One region of the Paenibacillus sp. Y280 genome, then DNA from elsewhere that is predicted to be linked to it. Evidence: predicted binding sites of a transcription regulator. Region 1 holds the regulator's gene; the other holds the start of a gene.

Evidence for each region. Region 1 encodes LexA, which represses DNA repair genes until DNA is damaged. Its sites were predicted from a motif close to CGAACATATGTTCG; they were not measured.
Region 2: a site for LexA is predicted at 2,129-2,142, ahead of recA (recombinase RecA). Genes of this name have one in related genera too.

What each region holds. Positions count from the first base shown of each region.
Region 1 covers NZ_JBXCIW010000003.1:148,308-158,230, forward strand. The annotation lists gene glnA (type I glutamate--ammonia ligase) at 1-522, shown strand, start outside; gene AC1TPC_RS05225 (hypothetical protein) at 777-1,031, shown strand; gene lexA (transcriptional repressor LexA) at 1,458-2,078, opposite strand; gene yneA (cell division suppressor protein YneA) at 2,237-2,611, shown strand; gene AC1TPC_RS05240 (ABC transporter ATP-binding protein) at 2,777-3,499, shown strand; gene AC1TPC_RS05245 (ABC transporter permease) at 3,486-4,844, shown strand; gene AC1TPC_RS05250 (efflux RND transporter periplasmic adaptor subunit) at 4,871-5,956, shown strand; gene AC1TPC_RS05255 (DUF896 domain-containing protein) at 6,057-6,269, shown strand; gene AC1TPC_RS05260 (aldo/keto reductase) at 6,315-7,304, shown strand; gene AC1TPC_RS05265 (hypothetical protein) at 7,331-7,837, shown strand; gene AC1TPC_RS05270 (HAD family hydrolase) at 7,862-8,650, shown strand; gene AC1TPC_RS05275 (1,2-dihydroxy-3-keto-5-methylthiopentene dioxygenase) at 8,724-9,272, opposite strand; gene metH (methionine synthase) at 9,439-9,923, shown strand, end outside.
Region 2 covers NZ_JBXCIW010000002.1:162,270-172,192, reverse strand. The annotation lists gene AC1TPC_RS03505 (hypothetical protein) at 1-31, shown strand, start outside; gene pgsA (CDP-diacylglycerol--glycerol-3-phosphate 3-phosphatidyltransferase) at 28-603, shown strand; gene AC1TPC_RS03495 (competence/damage-inducible protein A) at 702-1,952, shown strand; gene recA (recombinase RecA) at 2,212-3,261, shown strand; gene AC1TPC_RS03485 (RecX family transcriptional regulator) at 3,405-3,653, shown strand; partial or broken gene AC1TPC_RS03480 (regulatory protein RecX) at 3,625-3,756, shown strand; gene rny (ribonuclease Y) at 3,938-5,479, shown strand; gene AC1TPC_RS03470 (TIGR00282 family metallophosphoesterase) at 5,569-6,363, shown strand; gene AC1TPC_RS03465 (stage V sporulation protein S) at 6,501-6,761, shown strand; gene AC1TPC_RS03460 (dipeptidase) at 6,877-7,818, shown strand; gene AC1TPC_RS03455 (2-oxoacid:acceptor oxidoreductase subunit alpha) at 8,001-9,758, shown strand; gene AC1TPC_RS03450 (2-oxoacid:ferredoxin oxidoreductase subunit beta) at 9,736-9,923, shown strand, end outside.

The DNA.
Region 1 (9,923 bases):
CGTCAATACATGGCAGGTATCTTGCTTCATGCTCGTGCTATGGCTGCTATCACGAATCCAACAATCAATTCCTATAAGCGTCTTGTACCTGGCTACGAAGCGCCTTGCTATGTCGCTTGGTCCGCAAGCAATCGCTCGCCAATGATTCGGATTCCAGCATCACGCGGTCTTAGCACGCGCGTCGAAGTTCGCAACCCAGATCCAGCTGCTAACCCATATTTGGCACTAGCTGTTATGCTAAGAGCTGGTCTTGATGGCATTCAGAACAAGCTTCCGTTGCCGGCTCCAACAGACCGCAACATCTACATCATGACGGAGGAAGAGCGTCAGGATGCAGGCATTCCAAGCTTGCCGCTTGATTTGAAGGAAGCTCTTGACGAAATGTTAAGAAGCGACATCGTTTGCGATGCGCTTGGCGACCATGCGCTTGCCCATTTCTATGAACTGAAAGAAATCGAGTGGGATATGTACCGGACACAAGTTCACCAATGGGAAAGAGATCAATACTTGACTCTTTACTAAGATCTGAATCCCTAAAGTTCATAACCTAATAATGACCCGCAAGAAAGACACTTTTCCAAAGGTGTCTCTCATGCGGGTCATTCTGTTTCTATCTCATTTTCGGATGTATTTTTCCCAATATAGTGTAGATAAATCAATTAAGTTTTATAAAAGCAAAGGCGTTCCTTCTAGTAAACTAGTAATCGGGGGAGCATTCTATACGCGCGGTTCGCAAAATGACTTATCCTAATTTGATTGGTTTGGTGGGGGTGTATATGGAGTGGGATTTACGGCCCGCCCATTCCTACTTTTGTTCACAATTCGTTGCAGAAACGATGCGGAAAAGCGGGATTCCGGTCTGTAACCGTCCATCGACGCTGGTTACACCTGATGATTTTCTGAATTACAGTCAATTTCATGTCGTCTATGAAGGACTGCTATATGATTATCCACAGCTTAATCTACAACAGCTTGTCCATCTTTCAAAAGCAAAAATGACTGTAGGCCAGCTTCGGAAGAGAGCCATATAAGATCTAGAATAGTGCGCCATAAAAATATGAGTCCACACAAAAAGACCCATAGTATGGGTCTTTTGCGAAGTTTAATGGTTGAATTAGTAGCCGCCGAAGCCGCAGCTGCATGCGATAATCACCAATAAAATGAATAGGACCAAAATTGTACCTAAGTTTGTAAAAGCTCCACCAACGTAACCGGACATTTTTTAGGTGCACCTCCTTACGTGTTGAATACATTATAGGTTATGCGGGCTAATCACTCATTGATTGGGTGTTTGTCATAGGGCAGGCAGGAGTGGGGAGGAAAAATTACATTATTTGTGAAGAAAAATGAATCGAATGCCGAAAGATACACAATAAAAATAAATAGCAAAGAAGAGGCTGAGTCGACTATGCTTGCGCATATCGGATCAGCCTCTTCTTTATGTACGTTTACTTGCTTTAATGGATATCCCGGAACAGTCCGATGACTTTGCCTAGAATGGTTACATTTTGGAGTAAAATCGGCTGCATTGTGGAATTTTCCGGCTGCAGGCGAATGTGATTTTTCTCCTTGTAGAACGTCTTGACCGTTGCTTCGTCATCCTCAGTCATTGCAACAACGATTTCTCCGTTATTAGCTGTTTGCTGCTGACGAACAATAACGTAATCTCCATCGTGAATACCGGCTTCGATCATACTCTCGCCCATGACATTCAAGATGAATACGCTGCTGTCACCTACAAAGTGTGAAGGAAGAGGGAAATACTCTTCGATGTTCTCTGTTGCGGTAATAGGCACACCCGCAGTAACTTTACCAACGATAGGTACTTTGGCAACGGAAAGGGGGATCATGCCATCCACACCTTCTTGATCTAAAATTTCAATAGCACGTGGTTTAGTGGGATCCCGGCGAATTAGGCCTTTCTTCTCCAAGCGGTCCAAATGACCGTGAACGGTTGAACTGGATAACAATCCAACAGCTTCGCCGATTTCTCGAACGGAAGGTGGATAGCCTTTCTCCCGGACTTCATTCTTAATAAATTCAAGAATAGAATGTTGTCGGTTAGAAATCTTCGACACTGTGATCACTCCATTAGTAGGTTTGTAGCAAATTATAACATAGAACCGGAGTTCGTACAAACATAAGTTCTCAAGTACAGAAGTTCGTATTTTTTTGTTGACTCCAAACGTTTGTTCGTGTATTCTAAAAACAGAACAAACGTTTGGGGTGCTGAATAATGATAACTAGTTCAAGTTTTAATAGAACGATACACAAACAAGAAACAGTTAAAACAACGGTGTTTAACCATTTGATCAGACGATTGATGAAGCGCCATGCAGCAAAGATTGTAGTCTGCTCAGCTGTGTTCGCACTTTTATTTACTAGCTTTCTGCTTATAGGAACAGCTGCTTCCGGCAGTTATCCAGCAGAAGCGACAGCTGGAGAAAATATGGTTATCGTGCATTCGGGTGACACACTTTGGGAAATCGCTAAGCAATATACCGATGGCAAGCAAGATATTCGATATGTCATTTATTTGATTAAAGATCGCAACAACCTGCAATCCTCGGAAATTATGCCAGGGCAAAAGCTAATTATTCCTAGCATTTAATTTGAGAGTCATTTACAATTAATAGAATTGTTTCATCATATACATAGCTTTCTGAATCAAGTAGATCAATGGAATCTACTTCTTTTAGAAAGTTTTTTTGTGTGAACTGCAGGGTTTTCCCTAGGTAAGTTCGTCTATTGAAGGGGATTGAAAGGAGAGGCTGAATTGTTACGTGTTGAAGAGCTATCCCATTCCTTCATGAATGGGAACGAAGCGACTGCTGTACTGCAGCATATTAGCTTTGATGTACATAAGGGAGAAATGATTGCGCTGTTAGGAAGCTCCGGCTCTGGCAAATCTACGCTGCTGAACTTAATGGCCGGCTTAATGAAGCCTACAGAGGGGCAAATCTTTATTGCAGACCACAATATCGTTACGATGAACGAAAATCGGTTGGCTGAGTTTAGACGAAAGCATATCGGGTTTATTTTTCAAGCGTATGAGCTGATTGCCAATTTGACCGTTCGAGAAAACGTCGAGCTGCCGCTCGTGTTTCAATCGATTCATCCTTCTATAAGGAAGAAAAAAGCGCTTGCTTTGCTTGAACAGGTGGGAATTCCGGATAAAGCGGAATTATTTCCATCACAGCTCTCAGGAGGACAGCAGCAGCGTGTCAGTATAGCCCGGTCATTGATCACTGAGCCATCGGTCATTTTTGCGGACGAGCCTACTGGTAATTTGGATACAAAAACAGAAGAAGAAATTATTATGATTTTGAAGCATTTGAACAAATCGATGGATACGACTTTTATCATCGTTACACATGAACGTGAGGTTGCAGCCCAAACGGAAAAAATTATTACGCTGCGGGATGGTTACCTCGTGACGGAGCAGGAAGCCGCTCAAGAAAGATTGCTTGCGGGGGGAACGCAAATTGAGAATAAGTGATATTACACGATTATCTTGGGATCAAGTCAAGCGCAGGAAGGTCGTAACGGCACTTTGTGCGGCAGGTATTTCGATTGGCTGTGCTGCCATAATTGTAGCTATGAGTATAGGCGAATCTGCGCAAATTTATGTCGAGCAGCAGATGAACAGCTATTTAAAAATGGATGAGATTACGGTAACAGCAAATACAGGTGCTGGAGCTGGCAGCAAAACCCCTGCAAATGAAAGTGAAAGCGAATCGCTGAAACAAGGGAAATTGACGCAGCAAAAGCTTGATATTATGAAGAAAATCAAGCATGTGACGGCAGCAGCTCCTTTTCAGCAGCTTGAATATATGGAGCTGACGACTTTAGATGGGCTTGCTTCACAAAATCAAACCCAATTGATCGGTACGGATTTGGAGATGCTTACAGCTTTCGGAAATGAATTCATGCAAGGCGGGCCATCTAATCTTGAGGACATGATTGTGCTTAACTATGGCGCTACTATGGGTCTGATCGATGATATAACCAAACAAAATATACAAGAGCAGCTAAACACGAATCCATATGATGATGCAGTGTTCGAGCAATATCAAAGCTTAAACAGTATTCCAACCGTTTTATATCAGAAGCAAATACAGTTTCGCTATTATTCGTCTGAAGGTCAGGTTCTAAGCAGGCCGCTGCGTGTTGTCGGCGTCCTGAAAAAACCAAGCGGTCTCAAGGATGATCAGATTATGTACGACAAGAAGGGCTACATATCGATTGAGACGGCAGCGCTCCTTAAGAAAGAGCTTAAGCTGCCTGGCGATCAGCAGGAATCCTATAATTCGATTATCGTGAAGGTCGATAATCAATCCAAAATCGAGCAAGTAGAGCGACAGCTTCAAAAGCTTGTCGTGTCAACGCAAACTAATTTATTTCAAAAGGAACGGCTTGCGAATGAATTTAAAATTATAAAAGCAGCCGCACTTGGCATCGGTGTTTTTATTCTCATTATCGCTTCTATTTCAATTGTCGTAGCTATGACGATGTCTACCTATCAAAGGCGAAGACAAATTGGCATCATGAAGGTGCTTGGCGCTAACCTTAGCCAAATTCGAAATATGTTTATTGTAGAAGCAGCGTTGCTGGGTCTGCTTGGCGGATTGCTTGGCGTATTATTTTCATACTGGATCGTATGGGGTATTAATGGTCTGATTACGAACTTATCCGGCGAACAGGATTCGGTCATTATATTTGTTCCTTTATTAACGATTCCAATCGGTATGGCATTCGCGCTTGCCACTGGCATATTTTCAGGAATTTATCCAGCTATTAGCGCATCACGTACAGATGCTCTGACAGCGATAAGACGAGATTAATTTAAAGTTGAAGAAGGAGCATAAAGATGAAGAAGAAAATAAAGTGGGCAATAATTGGTCTTATTATTATCGGCATCAGCTTTGTATTATATAGAATTGGAAATCCATCAAGGCCCGCAGACCTAATGGCAACAGACTCGCAGCCGATTACGTTTCAAGTGACGAAAGAGTCGATTGCGAGTACAGTTGAGGTGAAAGGAAAGTCGCTGTATGAGCAGGAAACGCTCGTATATGCCCCCTTTGGCTCAAAGGTTACAGAGTGGGCAATTGAGGACGGCCAGCAGGTGAAGAAGGGCGATGTGCTGTTTAAGCTCGATCAGACAGCGGTGCAAAACGAGATTTTGCAGGCGGAGGCAGTACTGCATAAAGCTAAACTCGAGGCTGATCTGAATGACTATTTAAGTCAGGTGGATGACGAATCGAGCCCGTTGGAATCTACTGAAGAGGGGCGCAAAAAGGTTTTTGTTAATAAGGAAATAGCTCGCTTGACGAAGGAATTGAATGATGTGACGTCGAGCATTCAAGTGAAGGAGCTGCTTGTGAAGAAAAACAAGCTGAAAGATTCCAGCTTACGCTCACCGGCCACAGGAATCTTTTTATTTGATAATGCCAACAAACGGCCGCAGGCTTTAACAGACAATGAATATGTGGGCAAGGTCGTTGATTTGAACAAATTGCAATTCATTGCGCTAGTTGGGGAACAGGATGTTTTTCGCATCAAGCCCGGCATGCCGGTTCAGGTTAAGATGAATGCGATGAAGGAACTGAAGCTGAAGGGGAAAGTACTGAAAGTATCTAAATTTGCGAAAACAGGAACGGATCAAAATAATTTAAATCAAGCTGCTCAGTTTGAGGTCGTCATCATTCTTGAGCCTAGCGAGTATTTGATAGCAGGTCTGAGCTTGAATGGCGCAATAGAGACTGAGCGCAAGGAAAATACAACTGCGGTTCCATCGATTGCAATCATACGTGAAAAAGACAAGCATTTTGTCATGAAGGATACGGGTAATGGCCAGTATGAGCGGAAAGAAATTATAATCGGCCTCGAAACGCCCGAGCTGACGGAAGTGCTTAAAGGATTAAAAGCTGGCGATCAGGTCGTTCTACAATAATAGCAGTGCTCTAACTCCATAGATTACCGATGAAGCCTCTACGATTCCTTGACAACTGAACGTTGAAAATGTCAAAGTATAGTGTAGAGGTTTTTTCATCATGAGAGGAGTAGAGCAAGCAATGGAATTCTCGGAAATAATTGAACGTATTAACGAGCTGGCTCGTAAAAATAAATCGGTAGGCTTAACCGATGAAGAAACAGCTGAGAGAGATGAGCTGCGCAAGCAATATTTGACTAACTTCAAAAATAATTTCCGTCAACAGCTGGATCAGATTGAAATTGTTGATGATAAGGACAATATCAAGCATTAATGAATGTCAGTTGTACTCATTAAATATCCATGAGAGGGTGTTTAGATGAAATATAATCTGCTTGGCAAAAGTGGACTAGCCGTATCCGAATTATGTTTGGGAACGATGACATTTGGCAATACGACAAGTGAAGAGGATTCAATCGATATGATTGATCGCTTTGTTGATCGCGGGGGCAATTTCCTCGATACAGCCGACGTTTATGTGAGCGGCCGATCCGAGGAGATCGTAGGCAAAGCAATTAAAAACAAGCGTTCCGACATCGTCCTTGCTACAAAGGTGCGTATGACCACTTCGGGTAATATCAACGGAGTGGGCTTATCGCGCAAGCATATTATGGATGGCGTTGAAGCTAGCCTTAAGCGTCTGCAAACCGATTATATCGACTTGTACCAGGTCCATGTGTGGGATCATGCTACTCCAATCGAGGAAACGCTCCGCACGCTTGATGACCTTGTCACTTCCGGCAAGGTGCGTTACATAGGCTGCTCTAATTTCTTTGCATGGCAGCTAATGAAGTCACTAGCCTATAGCGATGCTAGCCGTTATGTGCGTTTTGTGTCCATTCAGCCCCAATATAGCTTGGTAAGCAGACAAATGGATCGCGAGATGCTGTCGCTTTGCTTAGAGGAGAAGGTAGGCATTATTCCTTGGGCTCCTATCGGCGGCGGTTTCCTGACTGGCCGTTACAGCAGGGAAGAGCCGACAGAAGGACGTTTAACCTCTAAGGTAGGGGAGAGCGCATGGGTTAATCGTGCCCTCGATAAAAACTTTGTCATTCTTGATGCTTTGCTTGAAGCAGCGAAAGAGCTTGATAAAACTCCCGCACAGGTTGCGCTCCGCTGGCTCATTCAGCGGGAAGGCATTACTTCACCGATATTCGGCGCCAGCAAATTAGAGCAATTTGAGGATAATATCGGAGCAATAGGCTGGGAGATGCCAAGCGAGGTATGGAATCGTTTGGAGCAAATAAGCGCGCTGCCGGAGGATTATCCAAATCGCTTCATTGAAAAATTCCGCAGACCGTTTGAATAGCTTTTACAATTAGGAGGAATGTCAGCTTGTCACGATCTTGGGAGCGCAAAGTGCGCAAAAACATGAATGTTGTAAACAAACAACGCAAGAAGCAAGGAGATGGTCAAATCGTCTTTAATGCCGAGAAGTCTGAGAAGATCGTTGGGCGTAATTTCATTGCCCCAATCTTATTGATTTTATTTATCGGCATGTACATCATCCTTATGCAAGGCGCAGAGCAATTCAAAATGGATACGATGTTCTGGGTAACCGTTGGCTGTTATATTTTGCTGGCTGCATTATTCTTTTTCCGCAGACCCTACATAACGATTGGCAAAGATTTTGTACAGTCACGCCGTATGACTGGCGACAAACGAATCCCTGTGTCCAACATCAAAGGCATTAGCGTTCAAAAGGGTTATGTGATTATAGAGCAGCACAAAGGCGGAAACTGGGTATTCTCAAAATTGACTAACCGTTTCCCGACTGAAGAAATGGGCGAGAAGCTTAAAGTCTTCGCACAAGCGAACGGCATTTCTTTCTCGCAAAAATAAATAGGCAGGAGAGTTCGATCAACGATGGCTAAACAAGCAGTATTATTTGATTTGGACGACACGTTGCTGTGGGATGACCGCAGTGTAAAGGAAGCCTTTGAAGCGACATGCCAAGCGGCAGCGGCAGCGACAGGGGTAGATCCTAATGAGCTTGAGGAATCGGTTCGCCGTGAAGCAAGAGCGCTTTATGAGTCATATGAAACATTCCCATTTACGAAGCTGATCGGAATCAACCCGTTTGAAGGACTTTGGGCGCCTTTCCGTGAAGGCGAGCAAGAGGAATTCCGCAAGCTAGAGAACCTTGCACCCGGCTATCGCAAAGCAGCTTGGACACAAGGCTTGAAAGCTGTTGGTGTTGATGATGAGGAGCTAGGCGCAAAGCTAGCTGAGCAGTTCCCTGCCGAAAGACGTGCGCGTCCGATCGTATATGAAGAAACGTTCTCTGTTCTGGATGCGCTTAAAGGCAAATACAAGCTGCTTCTATTGACGAACGGATCACCTGACTTGCAGCGAGAGAAGCTGGCAGGCGTGCCGGAACTGATTCCTTATTTCGATCATATTATAATTTCGGGTGAATTCGGGCTAGGTAAGCCAGCCGCATCGATTTTTGAGCATGCGCTTGAGCGTCTTGGCATCAAAACCGATCATGCCATCATGGTGGGCGATAAGCTCACAACGGATATTCTTGGCGCAAACACGATTGGGATGACCTCGGTTTGGATCAATCGCCATGGCGCTGTACGCAATGACGAGATCGTTCCTACTCATGAAATCAAGCATTTAGAAGAGCTGCTTCCGCTGCTCGTCTCTTAAATTATAGCAATAAAAAGCCCCTCGCAGACAGCTTAAGCTGCTAACGAGGGGCTTGCATTATGTTAGAATGACATTAGGCTTTGCTCGATGCAAACTTCTCGTCAGCAAATGGGTGAGCGATCCAGCCTTCTGTTTCGATGAAAAGACGAACAGCTACGATTTGACGGTTTTCCATCAGCGTAAAGAAATGCGGCTTGTACTCCGGAACGGAAATAACATCGCCAGCTTCCAGCTCAACGTCAAAATAACCAACATCGTCAGTACCTTTGATGATGAAGATGCCGCGTCCTGCCGTAATAGCACGAACCTCATCTTCTGTGTGCGTATGCACGTTTTCGAATTTTTTTAGAAGCTCATCCAGGTTAGGGGTAGCATCAGACAACGCGATAATATCCCATGTTTTATAGCCGCGACGCGCAGCCAAATCTTGAATTTCTTCGTCATAAGTTGCTAATATTTGCTGTTTCTCTTCATCGGAGAGTACAAATTTTTGCTGTAAACCTTCTTCTAGCTTCGCTGGATTCCAATGCTCGTAAAGCACCTCTTGCTTTTCTAGAAATGCACGGACAGCTTCTTCACCTTGAATCCGTTCCTCTGTATTGCGAATTCTAATTTCAGCCATGAACATTCCCTCTTTTCCTATAGAAATTAAATGATATAATTATTATAGATCAAAATAAATCGATTGTCGATGGATTTACCTTTTCACATAAAAGGTATTCTGATAAACTATGGGTTAATGATTTTGGGAAGGGTGTAGTAAATTGTCGAAACCGACCATACAACAAATGCTTCAGGAGCGCATACTCATTTTGGACGGCGCGATGGGTACGATGATTCAGCAAGCGAATTTAAATGAGGATGATTTTGGCGGAGCTGAGCTTGACGGCTGTAATGAAATGCTCGTTCTGACTCGTCCCGATGTTATACAATTGATTCATGAGCAGTACTTAGAAGCAGGCGCAGATATTTTGGAAACGAATACGTTTGGCGCTACAAGCGTTGTTTTGGCGGATTACGATATTCCCGAAAAAGCGAGAGAAATCAATTTGGCTGCCGCGAAGCTTGCACGCGATGCATGCGACAAATACAGTACGCTAGACAAGCCCCGTTATGTAGCCGGTGCGCTTGGACCTACAACCAAAACGTTGTCGGTAACCGGCGGCGTAACTTTCGATGAGCTGGTTGAGAGCTATTATGAGCAAGCGCTTGCTTTGATTGAAGCAGACGTGGATGCGCTGCTGCTCGAAACCTCTCAGGATACGCTTAATGT
Region 2 (9,923 bases), on a different contig from region 1:
GTTAGATCGATCTAAGGAGGGAATTGCGTGAATCTGGCGAATCGCATTACACTAGCCAGAATATTTTTGGTGCCGGTTATTATGTTTTTTCTGCTTATTAAAGTGGATTTGGGGTCGTTCAGCATCTCAGACTTCTCCATTACATACAATCAAATCATAGCGGCACTCATTTTTATTGTGGCGGCAAGCACAGACGGATTAGACGGCTACATTGCGCGCAAGAACAAAATCGTTACGAACCTAGGCAAGTTGCTTGATCCATTGGCAGATAAGCTGCTTGTAGCAGCGGTACTGATTTCACTCGTTGAGATGGACAAGCTGAACGCATTGATTGCGATCGTGATCATCAGTCGGGAATTTGCGGTAACTGGTCTCCGTCAGATCGCGCTTCTAGAAGGCTCTGTTATGGCTGCCAGCACATGGGGCAAATGGAAGACGGCGATTCAAATTACGATGATTATCGCGCTCTTGATCAACAACTTCCCATTTAATTTCATTGATTTTCCGTTTGATGTCATCGCAAGCTGGGTGGCTGCCGCTATTACGGTATACTCGGGAATCGATTATTTTTTGAAAAACAAGCATTTGATTCCGGTAGAATAATGTCAAAGCATCTTTCCGCAAGTCGGGGAGATGCTTTTGCTTATATGCATGCATAAATTCAAACCTAGAACATTTGAACGAAGAGGAGAACGCTAACCATGAAAGCAGAAATCATTGCGGTCGGCACGGAGCTGCTGCTAGGCCAAATCGTAAATACGAATGCACAGTTTTTGTCTCAAAAGCTTGCAGGGCTAGGTGTTGATGTTTACTTTCAGACGGTAGTCGGCGACAATGCCCAGCGGCTGAGGCAAGCCATCGAAATCGGAAGAAGCAGAGCCGACCTGCTTGTCTTTACAGGGGGGCTTGGCCCGACGCAGGATGATCTTACGAAGGACGTGCTAGCCGAATATTTAAACCGCAAGCTGCTCATTCACGAGCCTTCCATGGCCCAAATCGAGCAGTTGTTCAGCTCCCGAGGCATTCATATGGTAGAGAGCAATCGCAGGCAGGCACTCATGATTGAAGGCGGCGAGCCGCTTGAGAATACGACAGGCCTTGCTGTGGGCAATGGCTTATCCGTTGACGGCACGCTTTATTTGCTTCTGCCAGGCCCGCCGCGGGAAATGAAGCCGATGATGGATGGCGCTGGCGAGGTGTGGCTGCGTTCCGTGCTTGGGTTAGCAGATCCGCTTTATTCGCGCCTGCTGAAATTCGCTGGGATCGGTGAATCCAATCTCGAAGCGAAGCTGCTTGATTTGATTGATGGTCAGGTTGATCCAACCATAGCCCCTTACGCAAAGGAAGGCGAGGTAGCTATCCGAGTATCAACCAAAGCGAGCACGTCAATCGAAGCGGATCAAAAAATAGATGAAACCGTCGAGAAGATTAAGGAACGTGTAGGCGAGTATTTGTACGCACAGAAGGACATCCCGATCGAAGAAGAGGTTGTACACCTTCTTAGAGCCTCAAGGCGCAAGCTGGCGAGCGCGGAAAGCTGCAGCGGGGGTTTGTTCGCGGAACTTATTACAAACGTTCCTGGGAGCAGTGGGGAGTATGTAGGAGGGGTTGTTACCTACACCAATATAATGAAGCATCACCTGCTCAGCATTCCGATGACACAGCTTGAGGGAGAAGGTGCGCCAGGTGCGATTAGCGATTCGACTGCGGCATTGATGGCGGAGAGAGTCAGAGAGCTGTCGGACGCTGATTTTGGCGTGTCGCTGACAGGTGTTGCGGGACCTGCAGAATCCGAGGGCAAGCCGGTAGGACTTGTCTATGTAGGCTTAGCGGAACGCGGCAGGCCGACGATCGTTCATACTTTAAACCTTAGCGGCGGAAGAGGCATGATCAGGCTGCGGGCTGTAAAGGCAGCGTTATATCGACTGTGGTTGGCGCTGCAGACGCGTTAAAAACGGAAGCGGGCCAGCTCGTCAACCCATCGCCATGCTGTCCCTTTTGATGGATAAATAAAGTTTGTCAATTGTCGATAAGACAGTTATAATGAAGAATAGTTATCGGAAGAACCGTGGCGAAGAATACTTTGCTGCGGTTTTTTTATGCCCAAATTAGGCGTCAAGCAAAAATGCGAATGTATGTTCGAAAAAATGCTTGTCAACCTGATGGAAAAAAGGTATCATAACATTATAAATAAAGAAGGATGTGAGTTTCTTGTCGGATCGTCGCGCTGCACTAGAAATGGCTTTGCGTCAAATTGAGAAACAATTTGGTAAAGGCTCCATCATGAAATTAGGAGAATCCACACACATGCAGGTAGAGACCGTTCCTAGCGGTTCGCTTGCTCTTGATATTGCATTAGGAATAGGCGGCTTGCCGCGTGGACGTGTTATTGAAATATACGGACCGGAATCTTCCGGTAAAACGACAGTTGCACTTCATGCGATTGCAGAGGTTCAACGTATTGGCGGACAAGCTGCCTTTATCGATGCAGAGCATGCTCTTGATCCGCTCTATGCAAGCAAGCTTGGCGTTAACATTGACGAGCTGTTGCTTTCACAGCCTGATACGGGTGAGCAAGCATTGGAAATCGCGGAAGCGCTCGTACGCAGCGGCGCCGTTGATATCGTCGTTATTGACTCCGTAGCTGCACTCGTGCCGAAAGCGGAAATTGAAGGCGATATGGGGGATTCCCACGTTGGTCTTCAAGCGCGTCTGATGTCTCAGGCTTTGCGGAAGCTTTCCGGAGCAATCAGCAAATCGAAGACGATTGCGATTTTCATCAACCAATTGCGTGAGAAGGTCGGCGTTATGTTCGGTAACCCTGAGACAACGCCAGGCGGTCGCGCCTTGAAATTCTACTCCAGCGTACGTCTTGATGTCCGTCGTATTGAAACGTTGAAACAAGGTAACGACATGGTCGGTAACCGTACTCGTATCAAGGTTGTTAAGAACAAAGTAGCTCCTCCGTTCAAACAAGCTGAGATCGACATCATGTACGGCGAAGGCATTTCCAGAGAAGGCACGCTTGTTGATCTTGGCGTAGAGATGGATATCGTACAGAAGAGCGGCGCATGGTTCTCTTACAATGGCGAGCGTCTTGGCCAAGGCCGCGAGAATGCGAAGCAGTACTTGAAGGATCATAAGGATATCGCTGAAGTGATCGAGAAGCAGATTCGCGATGCAAGCAACCTGTCGGCTGCAGCAACTCAGGCTAATTTCAAAGCTGAAGAAGACGACGAAGAATTCGAAGATCTAGAATAAATCGACCTGAAATCATACATGCTGATGCTTCGCCGTCCCGATAGGGACGGCGAAGCTGTGTTTAGAGAGGATTTTAAATCGCAAGCTTTTTTGAAGCTGATCATATTCAATATGCCCTAGACCGTTTAGAAAGGGAGCATATTGTGGATGATGAACAATATGCACGACAATTTGCGACAAGCCAGCTCAAAAACAGCTTGAGAGGGCTTCGATTCATTCAGCAGGAGCTGAAGCGAGGCGTGTCGAAAGAAGCTGCAGCAGATGCAACGGGATCGTTAGACCGCGATGTAAAATTAGCATCGGCCAAAAAAAGCTGCGGAGAAGGATTGGCGATTCGTAAAAGGCAAGCCATTAGACCGAAAACGCATGCTAATGGGCTATTTAATGCGTAGAGGCTTCCCTTCAGAAATCGTGAAGGTAGCCATAAAGTGGATTGATCTAAATGGGGAAGTTGAAGCATTCGAGGAAGATGATGGGCTTTTGCTTGACAATTGATTTTACGAAAAGATAAAATGAGTTTGTATTCCTTCATTATTGAATCAATTTTCCTTCCAAAAGTTGATTCAAAACGATTATTTTCGTCAAATTAGTAAATGTTGAAACGGTTTGAAGCCGGTTGAAAACCTAATATCATCCCAAGCAGTGCCTTGGTGTATGCAACAAGGAGGTGAACAAGATGCATGAGATCATTTGGATCTTGATCTGTCTCTTTGTTGGCGCAATATTCTTTGGGATTGGTTATTTTATTCGAAAGTCGATTGCCGAGGCCAAAATTTCAAGCGCTGAGCAAGCTGCGATCCAAATCGTAGAAAATGCGAAGAAGGAAGCGGAAGCTCAGAAGAAAGAAACCGTGCTAGAGGCAAAAGACGAAGTCCACAAACTTCGTTCCGAAGCCGAGAGAGACATTCGTGAACGTCGCAACGAGGCTCAACGTCAGGAAAGACGTTTGCTCCAAAAAGAGGAGTCGCTGGATAAAAAGTTAGAAGCGCTAGAACGCAAAGAAGAAACTGTAGCCAACAAAGAAAAACGGATCGAAGAAACGCAAGAGGAGATCGATTCCATTTACAAGCAGCAGCTTAGTGAATTGGAACGTATATCGAGTCTCACAACGGAAGATGCGAAATCGATCATTTTATCCAATGTTGAACAGGAAGTACGACATGAGACAGCACAGATGATCAAAGAGATCGAGCAGCAAGCGAAAGAAGAGGCAGATAAGAAAGCCCGTAATATTATATCACTTGCGATTCAACGCTGTGCGGCAGATCATGTGGCTGAAACGACGGTATCCGTTGTTACATTGCCTAATGAAGAGATGAAAGGCCGCATTATTGGGCGTGAAGGCCGAAATATCCGTGCTTTGGAAACATTGACTGGTATCGATCTTATCATCGACGATACACCGGAAGCGGTCATTTTGTCTGGTTTCGACCCGATAAGACGCGAAATTGCCCGTACTTCTTTGGAAAAGCTTGTAGCTGACGGTCGTATCCATCCTGCCCGCATTGAAGAAATGGTTGAAAAATCTCGTAAAGAAGTGGACGAGCGTATCCGTGAATACGGTGAGCAAGCTACTTTCGAGGTTGGAGTTCATGGCTTGCACCCGGATTTAATCAAGATTCTTGGTCGATTGAAGTACCGGACAAGTTATGGTCAAAACGTATTGAAGCACTCCATGGAGGTTGCTTACTTGACTGGCTTGATGGCAGCAGAGCTTGGCGAAGATATTACGCTGGCAAAGCGTGCAGGATTGCTGCATGATATCGGTAAAGCGCTAGACCACGAAGTGGAAGGCTCACACGTTGAGATCGGCGTTGAGCTTGCTAAGAAATACAAGGAGCATCCTGTCGTTATTAACAGTATTGCCTCCCATCACGGTGATACGGAAGCTACTTCCGTTATCGCGATGCTCGTAGGAGCGGCTGATGCCTTATCGGCTGCACGTCCGGGAGCTCGCCGTGAAACGCTTGAAACGTACATTAAACGACTGGAGAAGCTTGAAGATATTTCAGAATCGTTTGATGGCGTAGAGAAATCGTATGCGATTCAAGCTGGCCGCGAAGTGCGCGTCATGGTGCAGCCAGAGAAAATCGACGATACGGAAGCATTCCGCCTCGCACGTGATATTACGAAAAAAATCGAGAGCGAGCTCGATTATCCGGGACATATTAAAGTTACGGTCATTCGAGAAACACGCGCGGTTGAATATGCGAAGTAATCAATAAAAAAATATTAGCTTTACGGAAAAGTGGCTGCTAGTTAGCCACTTTTCTGTTTGCAGGCGCATAAAAAAGGAAGTGTACCCACATGAATGTATTATTTATTGGCGATATCGTAGGCAACGTAGGGAGAAGCGCATTGAAACGCGTGCTGCCGGCGCTAAAGAGCAAATACAATCCTCATATTATTATTGCAAATGGCGAGAATGCGGCCGCTGGCCGCGGGATAACGGCAACAATTGCGAAGGAATTTTTCGAGTGGGGCATCCATGGCATAACGATGGGCAACCATACGTGGGATAATAAAGATATTTTTGAATGGATAGACGATGAGCCCCGCCTTGTTCGCCCGGCGAACTATGCGGAAGGGGCCCCTGGACAAGGCATGGCCTTCATTAAAGCCGGAGGAAAGCAGCTGGCAATCATTAATTTGCAGGGACGTACGTTTTTGCCGCCGATTGATTGTCCTTTCCGCAAAGCAGATGAACTAATCGAAGAAGCTAGAGAGCAAACGAATAACATCCTCGTCGATTTTCACGCGGAAGCGACGTCGGAGAAAATCGCGATGGGCTGGCATCTTGATGGGAGAGTCTCGATCGTACTGGGAACTCATACGCATGTTCAGACGAATGACGATACGATTTTGCCTGGGGGAACGGCTTACATAACTGATGTTGGAATGGTTGGACCTAAGGAGGGCGTGCTAGGCATGGAGCGCACTGCTGTTTTGCACAAATTTATTACGCAGCTGCCGGTTCGTTTTGTTGTGGATGAGGGCAGTTGGCATTTGCATGCCATATCCGTTCAGATTGATGATGCAACGGGTCAAGCACGGAAAATCGAAAAAATACGCCTTACGGAAGATGAATGGCTTCTGTTGTAACGCTTTGAATCTTTGAAAAGTTCCGACAATTCAGAACAGTTTGTTAATTACAAGAATAAAAGCAGGAATTTTTTAATCTCCCTCGAATACTATTTAAAAGTGGAATCCATCCAACAGTCCAAGGGGAGGTTCTTTTTATGGATGTATTAAAAGTTTCAGCAAAGTCCAATCCAAATTCCGTTGCAGGTGCGCTAGCTGGCGTTCTTCGTGAACGTGGTGGTGCGGAACTGCAAGCCATTGGAGCTGGTGCGTTAAATCAAGCGATCAAGGCCGTTGCTATTGCTCGCGGATTTGTCGCTCCCAGCGGGGTGGATCTAATTTGCATTCCAGCTTTTACTGACATCGTTATCGACGGGGAGGACCGAACAGCAATCAAATTGATTGTTGAACCTCGGTAGCAAGTCCAGGCGGCGTTAACAATTAAGCCAATTGGATGAAAATGAAACGTTTTCGCCTGTTTACGTCGTAGACAGGTTTTTTTGCTGCAATTCTAACGAATAGGTAGGTGCGACTATGAGAGTGGTCGATTTTCATTGCGATGTCCTTTGCAAGCTGCTGATTGACGAGAAATTGACGTTTCAAGGAAGCAAGCCTGGAAGTTTGGATGTTACATACGAGCGTCTGAAGGCGGCTGGAACGATTTTGCAAACATTCGCGATCTATATTCCTCAATCGATAAATGGACGGTTAGAGCCGATTTTGGAAAGCGTAGACCGCTTTCACCAATTGGTGCTGACTTGCAAGGATATGATGTGGGTGAGAACGGCTGAGGAGCTGGACTCTTGTATACAGAATGGGAAAATAGGAGCGCTATTGTCGCTTGAAGGAGTCGATGGGCTTCAAGGCCAGATGTCGCTGCTCCGAATCATGCATCAATTAGGCATACGTGCTGCGGGACTGACCTGGAATCATGCAAACTGGGCTGCAGACGGAGCAATGGAGCCGCGCGGCGGAGGCTTGACCGCAAAAGGAAGATTGTTTGTAGAAGAATGCGATAAATTGGATATACTGTTAGATGTATCCCATTTGTCCGAACGGGCTTTTTGGGAGGTGGCCGAGCTATCGCAAAGACCCGTGCTCGCCTCCCATTCTAATGCTAGAGCGATCTGCGATCATCCTCGAAATTTGACCGATGCTCAGATTGAGAAATTGATTGCAAAGGATGGACTCATTGGCGTCACATTTGTGCCTTGGTTCGTATCGGATGCGGAAGTCGTAGCCATCGATGATTTGCTTCGTCATATTGAGCATATTTGCGAGCTCGGCGGCGAGTCCCACATTATGCTTGGCTCAGATTTTGACGGCATCGATAAGTATATGAAGGGATTGACGCATCCCGGCGAGCTGATTGCACTTCAAGAAGCGCTGCTCAAGCGATATTCAGCAAGCCAAACCGAGCAATTTATGTCGGGAAATGCTTTGCGTTTTTTGAGAAAAATGCTTCCCGCTCGCTAAATGACATTCGATCTGCTTGCGGTATGGATTCAATCGAAACAAACTATGCTTTTGTTAAGCGTTTACATCTTGATTTTTATGCGTATGAGCTTTAAAATTGTTGTGACTGTTATGACTTATACTATATAATTGCTTAATAATATTATGATTTGCACGTTCTAGAAAAAGAGGAGTTGGGCATTTTGATCAGTCAATTGTCTTGGAAGATCGGGGGACAACAGGGGGAAGGGGTCGAAAGTACGGACCGGATCTTTTCTACGGCTCTTAACCGCTTGGGCTATTATTTATATGGATACAGGCACTTTTCTTCCAGAATCAAAGGTGGACACACCAATAATAAAATTCGTATAAGCACGAAGCCGATTCGTGCTATTTCTGATGACTTGGACATTCTAGTCGCGTTCGACCAGGAAAGCATCGATCTGAATGCGAAGGAGCTGCGTCCAGGCGGCGTTATCGTTGCGGATGCAAAGTTTAATCCAAGCGTACCAGAGGGCATAGATGCAAGACTGTTTGCCGTTCCGATTACGGCTATGGCTGAGGAGCTTGGCACATCATTGATGAAGAACATGGTTGCCTCCGGCGCATCATGGGCACTGCTTGGACTGCCGCTTGAAGTATTCAATAAAGCGGTTGAAGAGGAGTTCGGACGCAAAGGCGCAGCTATCGTCGAGAAAAACATTGAAGCGGTTAAACGCGGCGCCGAGTTTGTGCTTGAGCAAGCGGGCGGACCGCTCGATGCGTTTAAGCTGGATGCGGCTGACGGCCAGCAGAAGCTGTTCATGATCGGCAATGAAGCGATCGGTCTTGGCTCTATCGCGGCAGGCTGCCGCTTGATGGCTGCTTACCCGATTACGCCAGCATCCGAAATCATGGAGTATTTGATCAAAAAGCTGCCTAAATTCGGAGGTACGGTTGTACAAACCGAGGATGAAATCGCAGCGGTAACGATGTCAATTGGCGCAAACTATGCAGGCGTGCGTACGATGACTGCATCTGCTGGACCTGGTCTAGCGCTTATGATGGAGGCAATCGGCCTTGCCGGCATGACGGAAACGCCGCTCGTAATCGTGAATACGCAGCGCGGAGGCCCGTCTACGGGACTGCCGACCAAGCAAGAGCAATCGGACTTGAACGCAATGGTATACGGCACGCACGGCGAGATTCCAAAAATCGTCATCGCACCAGCCTCGATCGAGGATTGCTTCTACGATACAATCGAATCCTTTAACCTTGCAGAGCAATATCAGGTTCCTGTTATTTTAATGACGGATCTGCAGCTGTCGCTGGGCAAACAATCCTGCGATCAGCTGGATTATAGCAAAATTGAAATCAAACGCGGCAAGCTGGTCGAAAATGTACCAGCGCTTGAAGGCCATGATTTATTTAAACGATATGAGCTTACGGAGGACGGCGTATCTCCACGCGTTCTGCCAGGCGAGAAGGGCGGCCTGCATCACGTAACGGGCGTTGAGCATGATGAGACGGGCCGCCCGTCGGAGAATGCCTTGAACCGCCAGAATATGATGGATAAACGCCTCGGCAAGCTTGACAATATGCTCATTCGGGACGCGATACGCGTAGACGCTCCTCATGAAACGCCGGAGCTTCTCATTATTGGAATGGGCTCTACTGGCGGCACGATTGATGAAGCTAGAAGCTTGCTTGCTAAGGAAGGCATATCGACTAACCATATTACGATACGCCAGATTCATCCGTTCCCGACGAAGCCTCTGCTTCCTTACTTGCAAAATGCAAAAAAAGTGATCGTCATCGAGAACAATGCTACCGGACAGCTTGCTTCCCAAATCAAAATGAATGCAGGTTTCGCAGAAAAAATCGAAAACTTGCTTAAATATGACGGCAATCCGTTCCTGCCCTCCGACGTTCACAAAGCATGTAAGGAGTTGAGTTTAGATGGCAACGTTCAAAGAGTTTAGAAATAATGTAAAGCCTAACTGGTGTCCTGGCTGTGGAGACTTCTCCATTCAAGCAGCTATTCAGCGCGCAGCAGCTAACGTTGGTCTAGAGCCTGAGAATTTGGCTGTTATTTCCGGTATCGGATGCTCGGGTCGTATCTCCGGATACATCAATGCTTACGGCTT